Regions from separate parts of the Pseudoalteromonas sp. P1-30 genome, predicted to be linked through region 3. Evidence: predicted binding sites of a transcription regulator. Region 3 holds the regulator's gene; each other region holds the start of a gene.

What was found. Region 3 encodes sigma-54, which starts transcription at its own class of promoters, with help from an activator protein. Its sites were predicted from a motif close to GTTGGCACGNNNNTNGNNT; they were not measured.
Region 1: the regulator sigma-54 is predicted to act here: its motif matches at 1,602-1,620, upstream of AN395_RS01515 (diacylglycerol kinase family protein).
Region 2: the regulator sigma-54 is predicted to act here: its motif matches at 1,639-1,657, upstream of AN395_RS13145 (LiaF domain-containing protein).
Region 4: the regulator sigma-54 is predicted to act here: its motif matches at 1,244-1,262, upstream of fliE (flagellar hook-basal body complex protein FliE).

Annotation. Positions count from the first base shown of each region.
Region 1 covers NZ_LKBC01000001.1:340,835-344,590, reverse strand. Annotated here, with positions in the region: gene AN395_RS01515 (diacylglycerol kinase family protein) at 1-1,542, opposite strand, end outside; gene AN395_RS01510 (sigma-70 family RNA polymerase sigma factor) at 2,000-2,524, shown strand; gene AN395_RS01505 (anti-sigma factor domain-containing protein) at 2,521-3,204, shown strand; gene AN395_RS01500 (DUF4331 domain-containing protein) at 3,580-3,756, shown strand, end outside.
Region 2 covers NZ_LKBC01000008.1:84,013-87,768, forward strand. Annotated here, with positions in the region: gene suhB (inositol-1-monophosphatase) at 1-10, opposite strand, end outside; gene AN395_RS13140 (VOC family protein) at 459-875, shown strand; gene AN395_RS13145 (LiaF domain-containing protein) at 946-1,602, opposite strand; gene AN395_RS13150 (BON domain-containing protein) at 1,919-2,485, shown strand; gene AN395_RS19395 (YqaE/Pmp3 family membrane protein) at 2,551-2,709, shown strand; tRNA gene AN395_RS13155 (tRNA-Ile) at 2,979-3,055, shown strand; gene AN395_RS13160 (SAP domain-containing protein) at 3,321-3,756, shown strand, end outside.
Region 3 covers NZ_LKBC01000002.1:376,113-379,868, forward strand. Annotated here, with positions in the region: gene AN395_RS05175 (PTS sugar transporter subunit IIA) at 1-284, opposite strand, end outside; gene hpf (ribosome hibernation promoting factor) at 289-576, opposite strand; gene AN395_RS05185 (RNA polymerase factor sigma-54) at 604-2,103, opposite strand; gene lptB (LPS export ABC transporter ATP-binding protein) at 2,173-2,898, opposite strand; gene lptA (lipopolysaccharide transport periplasmic protein LptA) at 2,895-3,443, opposite strand; gene lptC (LPS export ABC transporter periplasmic protein LptC) at 3,433-3,756, opposite strand, start outside.
Region 4 covers NZ_LKBC01000005.1:65,494-69,249, forward strand. Annotated here, with positions in the region: gene AN395_RS10660 (sigma-54 dependent transcriptional regulator) at 1-1,132, shown strand, start outside; gene fliE (flagellar hook-basal body complex protein FliE) at 1,305-1,637, shown strand; gene fliF (flagellar basal-body MS-ring/collar protein FliF) at 1,658-3,373, shown strand; gene fliG (flagellar motor switch protein FliG) at 3,366-3,756, shown strand, end outside.

The DNA of each region.
Region 1 (3,756 bases), on a different contig from region 3:
ATCGAGTACATACTTAATTTCTTCGTCTGCGGTTATCGTTACTTTTTTAGCGTTGGTATGATGCGAGCTAATTGCTAAATGCTTTTGTGTAATACTACTAAACATAAGTTCAGCAATGCTTAACACGCGAGTGGTGTTTTCATCACTAGGTAGCAGCCAATTAATGTCTAATAGGCCATCTTCGTGATCGGGCTGACCACCTCCTTGGGCTAATAACGTAGTAAATGGCGCAGCATTAGCCACAATAAAACTATTTGTATTTACTTGCTGCGTTTGATTATCATCAAGGGTGACATAAAGGGTTTGCGCTTTTTGCTCACTAAATGCCTGAAAAAAACCACTTAAATAGGCAAGCTGACCCGATTCGTTTTTTGAGTCTCTATCTGCTTTTTCTACCATTGATTGCTCATAACCAATCCCAGCTAACAACAGCATAAGCTCGTCATTACAATAGGCCGTATCAATTGTTTGGGTTTGCCCATCAATAATAAGATCGCAGGCCTGCTCAACAGGAATGATTTTAGAGCTAATCCCCATAAGCACATGCGCTAATGCATTGGCTGTGCCCATTGGGATAATACCCAGCTTGCACTGAGTGTTTACCAACACACTTGCTACTTCTGTCACGGTTCCATCGCCGCCACAGGCAATTATTATATCTGGCTTATCTTTAATGGCTTGTTTAGCAAGCTCAATACCGTCTATTTCTTTGGTGGTGGTTAATACTTCTAAATCATAATACGCCGACAACCTAGCCACTATTAAATGCTCTTTGTCTTGCCACATTTTGGTACCCGACACAGGGTTTGCAATAATAACGGCTTTGTTTTTAATAACTAGGTCGCCCTTTTTATGTCGCTTTGCTAAATGACGAAGCTGATGCTTATTAAGATTTGCGGTTTCGCGGGTTTCTTTTATTTGCGCGAGCACTTGGTGAACATCGGCGTTTTTATCTTGGCTCAGTAAATACGCTGCCATAACAAATACCGAACGCCCTCTGCCCAGTGCACAGTGAACTACCACGCGGCGGTCTTCTTTAATATGATGATGTATCCAGTTAATGGCTTGATTTAATTGCGAATGGGTAGGCACACTATGATCAAGCACCGGAATATTTAAATAGCTAATATCTTCTTGTGTAGAGCTCCATTCTAAGCCATCAAACTCACACGTTACATCTAATATTGCCGTTATGCCGTTTTCTTTTAACGTATCTATATCAGAGGGGAACAATCGGCATGCTAAAAATAAATGGTCGTTAATTTTTTGAATGGGAGGGACTTTATCGTGCTTGCGAGAATACGCATTGTAAATTTGAGCACCCAGTAAAAAAGGCACAAATGCCCAGCGAATATAAAATGGGATGACACCATTTTCACGCTTTCTAAAAATTTTCGCCAAATTAAAAATGTAAGCACCACTGACAAGAATTAACGACAATGCACTCCAGTAAAATACCACTGCAAAATATACCGAGTTAACCTCCCACCCTATAAATATAAAAATTAACGCTAAAATTAAATAACTCGTTGCAGCCCACATATTTTCTCCTTTATTTTTACTGTTTTGGCACATTTTTTTACAGCTGTGTATAAGTGTAGTAGCAATTTACACGCCAACAAAAGTTGTTTTTTAGGAACAAAAACAACACTAAGTAACTGATATAAAATAAATAAAAGTAGCTAGCTTTAGCTGTATTCGCATATTAGGCGCTTTTTACACAGTAATCGGTCATTTTTTCTCACTACTCAAAGGTAACTGTTTATATTTAAAACTTGTTTCAATGTGTACAGCAGCTAATATAAATGTCAGCTTAAAAGTTTTTGCATCCAATCACTCTTTTCACACGTTTATTGAGAGTGTGTTTATCTTTATTGGTTAAATTTATAACAGCCTGTTTAATCTCTATTTCAAAGCGATTAAGTTGCGCTTAAATAAAACAATTTTTAATTCACGAAGCCCAACACACCTCGGTAATAATAAAAACAACAGGAACCTTATGGAAAACGACAATTTACTTCCTCTTTTGTGTAAAACAGCACAGGGTAACAAAGCCGCGTTTGCTGATTTGTATCAGCAAACAAGCGCAAAGCTTTTTGCGATTAGTTTAAATATGCTGTCAAACCGCGCGCACGCAGAAGAAGTACTGCAAGAGGCATTTATAAAAATTTGGCATAACGCGTCAGAGTACAACTCATCTAAAGGCACAGTTATTAGCTGGATGATAAGCATTGTGAGATACCGCAGCTTAGATGCATTGCGTTATCACAAGGTAAGAAAAGAGCAGGCAATGGGTGACGATGAATACGATGAACAAGCTGTCGATGTTAGTTACGACGAACAAACCAAACTTGTTAATTGTATTGAGCAACTTGACCCCCAACAAAAACAAGCCATTCATTTAGCCTATTACAAAGGGCTAAGCCATGGTGAGTTAGTCAATCACATAGAAACGCCCTTAGGCACAGTTAAAAGCTGGATCAGGCGTGGTTTGCAGCAGTTGCAGAGGTGTTTAACATTATGAATTATAATAAACCAGAATTACTTGATGCTTTAGCAGGGCAGTATGTATTAGGTACTTTAAAAGGCCTGGCACGAAAACGTTTTCAGCGCTTAATGCTCAGCTTACCGCAAGCCCGAGAAGCCACTATAATGTGGGAGCAAAATTTAAATGATTTAGCCAGTGCAATTACACCTCAAACACCCAGCGCGCAAGTGTGGCAAAATATTTTAAATACATTAGAACACACCAACCAACCCGTTAAAACGGTGATCAAACCAGCTACATCGCTATGGCGCAATTGGTCATTTATAGCCACAGCTGCCTGTATTATCTTAGCATTTTTGGTTATTCAGCCCACAACTCAGCCCCAATACAGCCAACAAATTGCAGTAGTACAAAATCAAGATAAGCAATCACTGTGGTTTATTAACGTAGATGAGCAAACATTATCGGTTAAAGCCAGTGATAAACTCGTTGCGCAAACCGATAAAGACTACGAGCTGTGGATGATTTTAAAAGGGCAAGACACGCCAATTTCGTTGGGTCTACTGCCTAAAAACGGTGAAAAACAGTTACTCAAAGGCACGCGCTTTAAGGCACAAGACATTGCCCTACTAGCTGTTAGCTTAGAGCCTTTAGGTGGCTCGCCAAACGGCCTACCAACACAAGTACTGTACACGACAGATTTAGTTATTTTATAACTAAATAAACGCGACTGGTTGGTCAAACTTTGTTTGGCCAACCTTTTTATTTACCTTGGGTAACCATTAATATTTGATTAAACTAAAGTAGGCTTAATCGCAGTGCGATGCTTATCATATTGTGTGCTCAATACCTGCTGCGTTATTTTAATTGCATACACCCCCTGTAATAAGTATAAAACCAAACCGCTTCAGCCCCTTAACACTCTCTTATCACTTCCTTATCTAAATGCAAAACAGCCTGCTGAAAATTTAATCTTGAACGTTAAACACCCCTTTATTAACAAAATAAAAAAACATTTAACTTTTTTGCATCCATTGTGCTTTTTGTTTCGTTATTAGTTATGACTCCAATCAAAACTAAAGGAAAAAGTCATGAAAGCTTTAACTCCATCTATACTCGCAGTAGTAGTATGCAGTACCTTAGTAAGCACCTCTAGCGAGGCATCAAGTCATCGTGAAGCGCCGAACATTAGCCGCTTTCCAACCTTAGACTCTACCGACTTTTACGTATTTAATAGTTATGAAGCAGGCAGAGACGACTACGTTACA
Region 2 (3,756 bases), on a different contig from region 3:
TTGGATGCATGGTATTACCTTTGGGTTGTAAAAGAACGTTTATATATTTAAGCCGGCGTATTTTAGCGACTTTTGCCATAAAGTAAACAATAAACCCTAAATACTTTTGTGCGTTTTTTGTACGGCCTTGAAATGCATGTAAATTTATTCGTATCTAAGACATGTTGGCGTGTATGGATTGAAATTTGTTCAACCGAAGGGCAACTTAATCACAGCGCGAAGTGCGAAGCCTTGGGGGCTCAATAACTTCCATGAAGCAAAGCTTGCGCGTCCTGCTCACGCTCCTTACCTACATCCTTGTAGGCAAAGCTTCCGCGTCCTGCTAGCAAACATACTGTTGTAAAAATTAATCTTACAAGGGTAGTACTCGCCAATAATAAAAAGTAAAAAAAGTGCTTTACCTAAAGTTAGCTTGAGGTTTTATCTTGTGTTTAAGCAATCAACTAGGGTAAATAATAATGAAATTAGAACACGTACATTTAGTAGTAAACGATATAAATGCCATGCTTAAATTTTACCAAGCAGCCTTTCCTTATTGGTCTATTAGAAGTGAAGGGCATAACACTTGGTATGGTAAACCTAAGCGCTGGGTACATTTTGGCGACGATAACCATTACATTGCTATAAGCGATAATGGCGAGCATAAAAACAGAGATTTGGCAGGGCACCAAGTCGGACTGGCTCACTTTGCCTACGTTACAAACAACCTAGACGCTGTTTTACAGCGCTTAAAACACGCCGGATTTAGCATTGATAAAGAGGGTGCAGAAAACCCATTTAGAAAAAACGTATATTACTTAGACCCAGCCGGGTTCGAGGTTGAGTTTGTGCAGTATATGAGTGACATTCCAAGCGAGCGTAATAACGACTTATAAAATAGGCAGTAACTAACGGTGTAGAAAAGCGCATAATATGGCTTTTCTACCCATTGTGTTTTTACCCGTATTATTTATTACTCACCCCAAGCTGGGCCTTTAAATCATTAGCAAAACTCACAAACTTTTCTTTAATGGTGCGTTTAACTTTTACCTCCACCGAACCTAAAACTGTTTTACCTTCTAGGTTAATTGTGGGGCCTTGGCGCTTATTAAGCGACACCGTTTTGTTTTCAAAACTGCCTAATATACAAAACATTTTAGAAACTACATTAACATGCTCTGGTACGTAAATTTCTTCGCTGCCAAAAATACAATTTACATGCACGGTAACATGTTGGTGGGCAAAAATAGCATCAGTAAAATCTAAAACAATCGACCCCATATAGTTTTGAATGTAAATATCTTTAGTTACCACCCATTGGCCGCTACGCTCGCTTGAGCCTAAAATGCTTCGCAGTGTTAAGTTTTCTTCATCCGCTTGTTGGGCGCTGTAGTTAGGGGCAAATTGCGTTTGCTTTTGAGCACTGTACTGGGTATCTGTAGTAAGGGTTAAATCCTCAACTAAATTAAGTAACGCGGCATTATCGGTTGCTTCCATTGCACTGTCTAAGCGCCTTTCGAAGGCTTCAGCTGAAATAACGCCATGGCTGTAGTTATAAATAAGTTGGTCTATCACTTGTTCGCGAACTTGCTCTATTGGGCGGTCTTCAATTTTTACAGACATGGGAATAATCCTTTTTATATGAGTTACCACTGTACATAGCAAGTGGTGTACCAAAACTTAACTATTTATATATCAATGGCTTATTATTTAATAAATCCGCTTAATTTATTATATTAACGATAGATTAACCAAAACAGCAATATAATCGTTATTTTCACCACTTAAGAAAGTTTTACCTAATAGCCTGTAAATGTTTACTCGGAGGTATTTTTATTTATACCTAATAAAACAGCTAACTCCATGAATTTAAAGTGTTAATAAAGTTGGCCTAAAGCTCGCATATATAAAAGTGTCTTTAATCAAAAGGAGAAAGATTATGAAAACATTCAACAAATCTATGATTGCGGCTTTAGTTCTAGGTACTACAGCTATGGGTGCTCAAGCGGGCACGTGGGAAAATGAGAGTAAAGATGCTTGGATTGATGGTAAGGCAGAAACAGTGCTTCTTATGAACACTAATCTAAACAACTTTGACATTAACACTGATGTAAAAAATGGCAAGGTAGTACTTACAGGTAAAGTAAACAGCGACCTTGATAAAGAGCTAGCTGAAGAACTTGTAATTAGCCTAGATGGCGTATCTGATGTAGAAAACAACCTAACTGTTGTGAAAAACATGGATATGGACGACAGAGATCGTGACACTATGGATGATGACGATAACGACTTAACTGACGCTAAAATCACCACAGTAATTACTACACGTTTCTTATTTGACTCCGAAGTTGACGGTACAGATATCGACGTTGATACCGACAACGGTATAGTAAAACTTAAAGGTTCTGTTGAAACAGAAGCTGAAAAGCAGTTAGCAGTAAAAATTGCTAAAAATGCTGAAGATGTTCGTGACGTAGTAGATGAACTAACTATTGTTGCTGAATAATACACTATACTAAAAAGCCCAGCTTAGCTGGGCTTTTTGCTTGTCATTTTTAAAGGAGCTACATCATGGATATCATTCGTATAATACTGTCGATTTTATTACCGCCACTGGGTGTATTTTTACAAGTTGGTTTAGGTATGCATTTTTGGCTAAATATTTTACTAACTTTACTAGGTTACTTCCCTGGTTTAATTCACGCTATCTACATTATTGCTAAAAAATAATGTGTGGTGTGTTCAATGTGAGCCGGCCACTTTTTTATAATTATTAAAATTGTAAAAAAGCGGCTTACATACTTCTGCGTTTATTTTTCTGTTATTTCCTGCCTATTCGCATGCAAAAAGATTACTATTTAAGCAGTCAGCTTACTGATTGTTAAAATAAAGGTTTTTGCTAGTGACAAGCCTTAAAAAACTTTTTATACTGCAACCCGCTTTAGTCGCTCAGTGGCTAAACGCTTCAAAAATTAACTACCTCGTAGTTATACAAAGTTGGCCCCTTAGCTCAGTTGGTTAGAGCACACGACTCATAATCGTTAGGTCCCCAGTTCGAGTCTGGGAGGGGCCACCACTTTTAAAAGCTTTCCAAGTAAACACCTACTAACAGAAATTACCCTGTGCTACCTCTGTGCTACTTTTAGTTTCGCGGAAAACACCTCTATATTTTTGAACTGATTAATCCCTCACTTTTAACTGAGTTCCACTTCTAATCAGAAAAGCTTGTTGCTATATGATCGGATATTGTTTTGCTTGATAATATTCAACATTCAGGTAAACCGTTCCCACATTAAGTAAATGCTATAATATTCATCGTTCTGAGCAATAGGAAGCGAATTATGGACACTAATGAATACTATTTTCTAAAGAGCTTTTTAAAGCCCAAAAGCTCTTTGAAGGTGTTGAGCATGAGAGATTGGACTAGTTACTTAGGCTGTGATGCAAAGCTTGCTTTAAATAAATTTGAAAAAGAGGGGGTTCTAAAGTCAGCTAGTACACAGGAAGTTGTCACAGCGGCTCACTCTGCTCCAGAGTTAAAAAAGATTTCTCAAAACCTCAACCTACCAACTTCTGGTACAAAACCTGTTTTAGTTTGTAGAATTTTGGAAGTAGAACCAAATTATTTTAATGGCAATTCATTAGAGCATGATTTCTTTGTTTGTTCCTGTGAGGGGGCGAAACAAATTGAAGCTAAAGGAAAAATCATCAAAAATGAGATGAGTACTGCAGTTGAGCTATCAGTAAATGAAGCTCTAAATAGAAACTTTGAATGTG
Region 3 (3,756 bases):
CAGTTATCAATAGCGTCAAAGTTAACAGGCGTGTCGCTAACAAGTACTAAAGCCAGCGGCTCTTCTACGCCACCCATTCTGCCATGAGGAATGGCGATCCCCCGGCCAATGCCAGTACTGCCTAGCTTTTCTCTGCTTGCCAGCGCATTAAGAATATCTTGTTGTGGTAAGTAGGGGAGCTTTTCATGAGCAAGCTCACTGATAAACTCTAAAATTCTTTTTTTACTACTAAAAAGGACCGCAGCTTTGCTGCAGTCCTGGCATACTAATGTACTTAATTTCATAATATTAGTGTCTAGCAAGCTTCTCTTTATGTTTTATGACTTGACGATCGAGCTTGTCAATCAACGAGTCTATAGCGGCATACATATCTTGGTGCTCTGTTGAGGCAAATAAATCTGCGCCACTTACATGAATAGTCGCTTCTGCTTTTTGGTTGAGTTTTTCTACATCGAGAATGACATGCACATTGCTAATATGATCTGAGTGCCTTTCTAGCTTTGCAAATTTATTATTTACATAGTCTCTAAGTGAATCAGTTACTTCTACGTGACGACCAGTTAGGTTTAGTTGCATAAGCATTTCCTCTTTGTTTTTTACGTCTTATATCAAACTCTTTCTCTGATTTGACGGTGGAATAGCTAGCGATTCACGGTATTTTGCTATTGTGCGTCTAGCTACTTTAATTCCTTGCTCTGCCAATATATCCGCAATTTTACTATCACTCAATGGTTTAGCTGAGTTTTCCGCGGCAATTAGCTTTTTAATTAGGGCACGTATTGCGGTTGATGAACACTCGCCGCCGTTTTCAGTGCTTACGTGGCTTGAGAAAAAATACTTAAGCTCAAAAATACCACGTGGCGTATGCATATATTTTTGCGTAGTAACACGCGAAATTGTCGATTCATGCATTTCTACCATTTCAGCAACATCGTTTAAAACCATTGGCTTCATGGCTTCTGGGCCATGTTCAAAAAATGCCTGTTGCTGTTTTACAATACAGTTTGTTACCTTAAGCAGCGTGTCGTTTCTGCTTTCAAGGCTTTTTATAAACCATTTAGCTTCTTGTAAGTGAGAGCGAATAAACTGGCTATCACCACTTGATTTTACGGTACGTGACATAGCCGCGTACTGACTATTTACGCGTATTTTTGGCATGCTATCTGGGTTTAGCTCTACCACCCAGCGGCCTTTTATTTTTTTAACCGATACATCTGGTATTACATACTCCGACTCTTCCCTTACTATTGTATCTGCAGGTTTTGGGTTGAGGGTATGTATTAGGGTCATGACCTCTTTAAGCTCGTCTTCTTTAAGCTTAGTCTTTTTCATTAATGTACGATAGTCGCGTGCCGCTAATAGATCAATGTGATCGGTTAAGATCATTTTAGTTTGTTCTATAAAAGGGGTGTCTTTATCAAACTGGTTTAGCTGAATACACAAGCACTCTTGTAAACTGCGAGCGGCTATACCTACAGGGTCAAATAACTGAATACGCTTTAAAACGGCTTCTATTTCATCAAGTTCAACTTCAACTTCGTCATCGTTTTCTTGGTTAAAGCTTTCTAAAATTTCTTCACAACTTAGCGTTAAAATACCCGAGTCATCTACAGCTTCTACAATGGCAATAGCAATGGCTTCGTCTGTTGGGCTAAAAGGAGTAAGCTGAAGCTGCCACATTAAATACTCATGTAGCGTTTCAGTAGAGGCACCTTGATAAATAGACTCATCTTCTGGCATTGGGCCTGAGGATGCAGCAGGGGCTGCGCTCATGTACTCATCCCAAGTTACATCCATTGCCATATCATCGCTAACGGTGTCTTTATTTAAAGCTTCGCCACTGTCTTGCTCGTACTCGCTGGTTGTATCGTCAGCCGATGCGCTTACGGTTACATCATCCGTATCTGCTTTTTGTTCATTTTTTCCAGCCGACTCTTCCGTGTAATCTTGCTCTTCTACTTCTAATAGCGGGTTGCTATCAAGTGCTTCTTGTATTTCTTGCTGGAGATCCAATGTACTGAGCTGCAGCAAGCGAATCGCTTGTTGCAATTGTGGAGTCATTGTAAGTTGCTGGCCCATGCGCAGCTGTAATGATTGCCTCATGTATCTCTAACAATCCTTTTATGTTGTTATAATTAATATTAGCAGATGCTTGTAGGTGTGGCTTAAATGTTACAGCCTAAATTGCTCGCCTAAATAAACATCGCGTACAGTTTTGTCATTTAATACGTGTTCTGGGGTGCCAGATGCAATTAGCTCCCCATGAGAAACAATGTAGGCTTTTTCACAAACATCAAGGGTTTCTCTTACATTGTGATCGGTAATTAATACGCCAATGCCACGGTTTTTAAGATGTTCTATTATTTTCTTTATATCTAACACTGAAATCGGATCAACACCAGCAAAAGGCTCATCCAATAAAATAAATTTAGGGTTCGCTGCCAGTGCTCTGGCAATTTCTACACGGCGGCGTTCACCACCAGAAAGCGCCATACCTTGGCTATCGCGAATATGCTGAATACTAAATTCATCAAGTAAGTTGTTAAGCGTTTCTTCTCGCGCGGCTTTATTGAGCTCTTTACGCGTTTCTAAAATCGCCATTAGGTTTTGATAAACTGTCAGCTTTCTAAATATTGATGACTCTTGCGGCAAATAGCCAATGCCTAAGCGGGCGCGGCTGTGCATAGGTAATAACGTAATGTCGTTATCATCAATAGAAATTTTACCTTTGTCGCTAGGTACTAATCCTACAATCATGTAAAAGGTGGTGGTTTTACCTGCGCCATTAGGGCCCAATAAGCCAACAATGCTGCCGGCTTCTACCTCAAGGCCTACATTTTTTACAACTTGGCGGCCTTTATAGCTTTTTGCTAATAGTTCTGCTTTTAAGGTGCTCATGGTTGACCTTCGTTACCTGTTTTTTCTTTAATTTTTGCTTCAACAGGCACTAAAATTGTGTGGACACGATCCGTAGAGTTTTCGTCTTTTTCTGCGCTAATAAGCTGCTGCTGCATATCGTAGGTAATACTTTTAGCATTAATTTTTTGACCGGCTTGTGCGACTTCAGCATCGCCAACAAGCGTTAAAAAGCGCTTTGCTACGTCGTAACGTACTTCGTTTGCACTGGCGCTCATTACGGTACCATCGTCTTGTTTTTCTTCGAAGTAGGCTGGGCTGCCAGTGGCAATAAGGAGTTGTTTGTTATCCCCTAAGTCTTCACGTTTATGTACTTCAAGTCGGTCGGCTGTAATTTTGCGATTGCCATGCACAATTTCGACGTTCTTTTCAAAAATACCTACGTTTTCTTTAAGTTGGCCTTCTTGACGGTCTGCACTAATAGAAATTTGATTTGCTGGCGGTTGAGCAGCAGGCTCAGCAGCAGAGGCGCTAAATGCAAGCATTAGCGATGGGATAATAAGTATTTTAGTGAGTTTATTGGTCATAATATATTGTTCGCGTATGGTTAATTAGTTTTATTACTTCGGTTTTTAAATCGGCTTCAAGGCCTTTACCGACAATTTTTAAATTAGGCCCAGTGACAACCACTGGCTGCTCAGAGCGCATTGTTAGCGCTTTAATGTCGACTTCGATGTTATCGGCATCGATGTTATCTATCATGGCGTTATCAACTAAATTTTTAGCAACCACATTGCCTTCTAAAATAAGTTGTTTATCTTCGTAAAGCGTTGCTTCGTCTGCATTTATTCGCCATGTTTGCTTTTCGTTATACAAGGTGAAAATAGGTTTTTCAAAAAA
Region 4 (3,756 bases), on a different contig from region 3:
TGATTATATGGCTAAACCATTTGCCCCTGAGGTGCTTTTAAATATGGTTAGTCGGTATTTACCCGAAAAACCAAAAGACACTGACGGCCCAATTGTTGCCGACCCAAGCAGTATTGCGCTTTTAGAACTGGCGAGCAAAGTGGCGCGCTCAGATGCAAGTGTTATGGTGCTAGGCCCTAGTGGCTCTGGTAAAGAAGTGTTAGCGCGCTACATTCACGATAAATCAAACCGATGCGATGCGCCTTTTGTGGCAATAAACTGTGCGGCTATTCCCGAAAACATGCTTGAAGCCACTTTATTTGGCTACGAAAAAGGCGCGTTTACTGGTGCAATACAAGCATGCCCAGGTAAATTTGAACAAGCCCAAGGTGGCACCATATTACTTGATGAAATAACCGAAATGGACTTAGGGCTGCAAGCTAAGCTGTTACGGGTATTGCAAGAGCGTGAAGTTGAGCGTTTAGGTGCCCGAAAAACAATTTCACTCGACGTAAGAGTACTCGCAACCAGTAACCGCGACCTAAAAGAAGCCGTTGCAGATAACCAATTTAGAGAAGACTTATATTATCGCTTAAATGTATTTCCCCTAATGTGGCGACCGCTCTGTGAGCGCCCAGGCGATATAATAGTATTGGCTAAGCATTTAATAGAGCGCCATTTAGTTAAAAGTAAAGAGCCGTTAGCAACGCTTGATAGTGCCGCTGAACAAAAATTACTAAGCCATGCATGGCCTGGTAATGTACGCGAGCTTGATAACGTAATTCAACGTGCGCTTATTTTGCGAACGGGCAATGTAATTGGCAAACAGGCTATTTTTATTGAAAACTTAATGCAAGCGCCAATTAACAGTACGCCTACACAGGAGATAGCGGCTGAACAAGCGAACACTCCCAGTGGCGCGTATTATGATGACAAAATAACGCCTGCAGAGGTGAGTGGCTCACTGCCTAGTGTTGATACTGGCAGCTATAAAGATGAGCTAAAAGATAAAGAGCATAAAATAATATTAGAAACCCTAGCGCGCTGCCAAGGCAAACGTAAAGATGTTGCACAAACACTTGGGATCAGTCCGCGTACTTTACGTTATAAGCTAGCGCAAATGCGCGATTTAGGTATTTCGCTGCCCGCATAACTTTATCCCTTTCTTCTATATAACCCTAAACTAACCACGCTTAGTTTAGGGTTGTCAAATCTCTGACTCTCAAAAATAATGGTTAACCTTATGTAATTAAAGGTTTATTTTTGTGGCACACTTTGTGCTTTATTCCCTTTATGAACGTTAACTGCATTTGCCAGAGAAAATTATGAAAATTCAAAACAGCGCGCTATTTCAAGAAATGCAATCAATGGCTTTAGAAGCAGGCCATACAAATCAAATCAATAAGCTACCTACTCAAGCTCAGCCGACATCGTCTGCTCAATTTGGTGACTTACTAAGTGATGCATTAAACACGGTTAATGGCTTACAACAAGATGCCAAACAAAAAGTAGTGGCTGTTGAAATGGGTGATAGAAGTGTATCGCTTGCTGAGGCAATGATTGCCTCACAAAAATCGTCAGTGGCATTTGAGGCTACAGTACAAGTAAGAAATAAACTTGTTGAGTCATACCAAGAAATTATGAACATGCCTGTTTAAGTAGGTAGTGGAGAATTATTGTGGCGCAATCTAATCAATCAACAGATCTTGCTCTTGCTGGCGGCGGTATTGACCAAAGCGAAGATAACGAGCAACAAGAACAAAAGTCGGGCTACTTAAGCGCCTTAAATGGTGTTGATGTGCTTCGCCAAGTTACCCTTATTATTGCGCTGGCTATTTGTTTAGCTATTGCCATATTTGTGATTATTTGGGCACGTCAGCCAGACATGCGTCCGCTGGGTAAAATGCCAACAGAAGAGCTGATCCAAACCCTTGATTTTTTAGATGCACAAAAAATTGACTACGAGCTAGATGGCAACGTAATTTCGGTTGATGAAAGCGAGTATCAAAACATTAAATTGCTAATGGCCCGTGAAGGCCTAGAGCAAGGTCCTACCTCAGGCACCGACATCATAATGCAAGATATGGGCTTTGGTGTTAGTCAACGGTTAGAGCGTGAACGTTTAAAACATGGCCGCGAGCAACAACTTGCCCGCACCATAGAAGAATTAAACAACGTAACACGCGCTAAAGTTTTATTAGCCATTCCAAAAGAAAACGTATTTGCACGCAGAGAGAAAAAGCCATCAGCCACAGTGGTATTGACTCTTAAGCGCGGCAGAATGCTTGATGGCGAAGAAATTGACTCAGTGGTTGATATGATTGCCTCTGCAGTACAAGGGCTTGAGCCTTCACGTGTAACGGTAACAGATCAAAACGGCCGCTTACTTAATTCAGGCTCGCAAGACTCATTAGCAGCACGCTCTCGTAAAGAGTACGACATTGAAAGAAAGCGTGAGCAAGAGTATTTAGAAAAAATAGACAGTATTCTTATTCCTGTAGTTGGCTTGGGTAACTACACGGCGCAAGTTGATTTAAATATGGACTTTAGCTCAGTAGAAGAAACACAAAAGCGCTACAACCCAGACTTACCAGCAGTAAGAAGCGAAACCACATTTGAAGAGAACAACATTGGTGGCTTAGCGGTAGGTATTCCTGGGGCACTCACTAATCAACCACCTATAAATTCAACTATTCCAGAAGTGGCAGGTCAAGGCAATGCTGGTACAGCAACGAACCCAAGCCGAGTGCATAAAGAGGCTACACGTAACTTTGAGCTAGACACCACCATTTCGCATAAGCGCCAACAAACAGGGGTTATTCGCAGAATTAGCGTCTCGGTTGCCGTTGATTATGTGCCAAAAGTAGGTGAAAACGGCGAAACAACCATGGCGCCGCGATCGGTAGAGGCTTTGTCAAATATACGTCGCCTATTACAAGGTGGGGTAGGCTTTGATATGCAACGCGGCGATGCATTAGAGGTGGTAACTGTGCCATTTGTTCGCGAAGCAGTTGATTTAGATTTAGAAGTACCGCTGTGGGAGCAGGACTGGTTTATGAAAATCGTCCGCTTAGTACTGGGTGCGCTGGTTATTATTGTGCTTATTATGGCAGTTGTTAAGCCTATGCTTAAACGCTTAATATACCCAGATGATACGCTCGAAGAGTACGATGAAGATGCATTAAGCTCTGGGGTTGATATTGGCGATAGCACGCTAGATATGCTAAATAAAGACTTTGATTCTGCTTCTGTAGGCTTCTCAAGCGATGGTACACTACAGCTGCCAGATTTACATGGCGACGAAGATTTGCTTAAAGCGGTAAGAGCACTTGTAGCGAACGAACCTGAACTCTCATCACAAGTAGTGAAAGCGTGGTTAACAGAAGATGACTGATCAAGAACAAAAACAACTCCCGCCAGCGTTTGATGTTGACAAGTTAGATGGCGTAGATAAAGCCGCAATTCTTTTATTGAGCTTATCTGAAGAAGATGCAGCGCAAATACTTAAACACTTAGAGCCTAAGCAAGTGCAAAAAGTGGGTATGGCAATGGCTGCGCTAGATGACTTGTCACAATCTAAAATAAGCGCAGTTCACAATTTATTTATAGAACAAATACAAAGCTTTAGTACAATTGGCTTCCAGTCAGAAGACTTTATTAAAAAGGCGCTAACCGCCGCATTAGGTGAAGATAAAGCAGCAAGTTTAATAGACCAAATTGTAATGGGCTCGGGCGCTAAAGGCTTAGATTCACTTAAATGGATGGACTCAAAGCAAG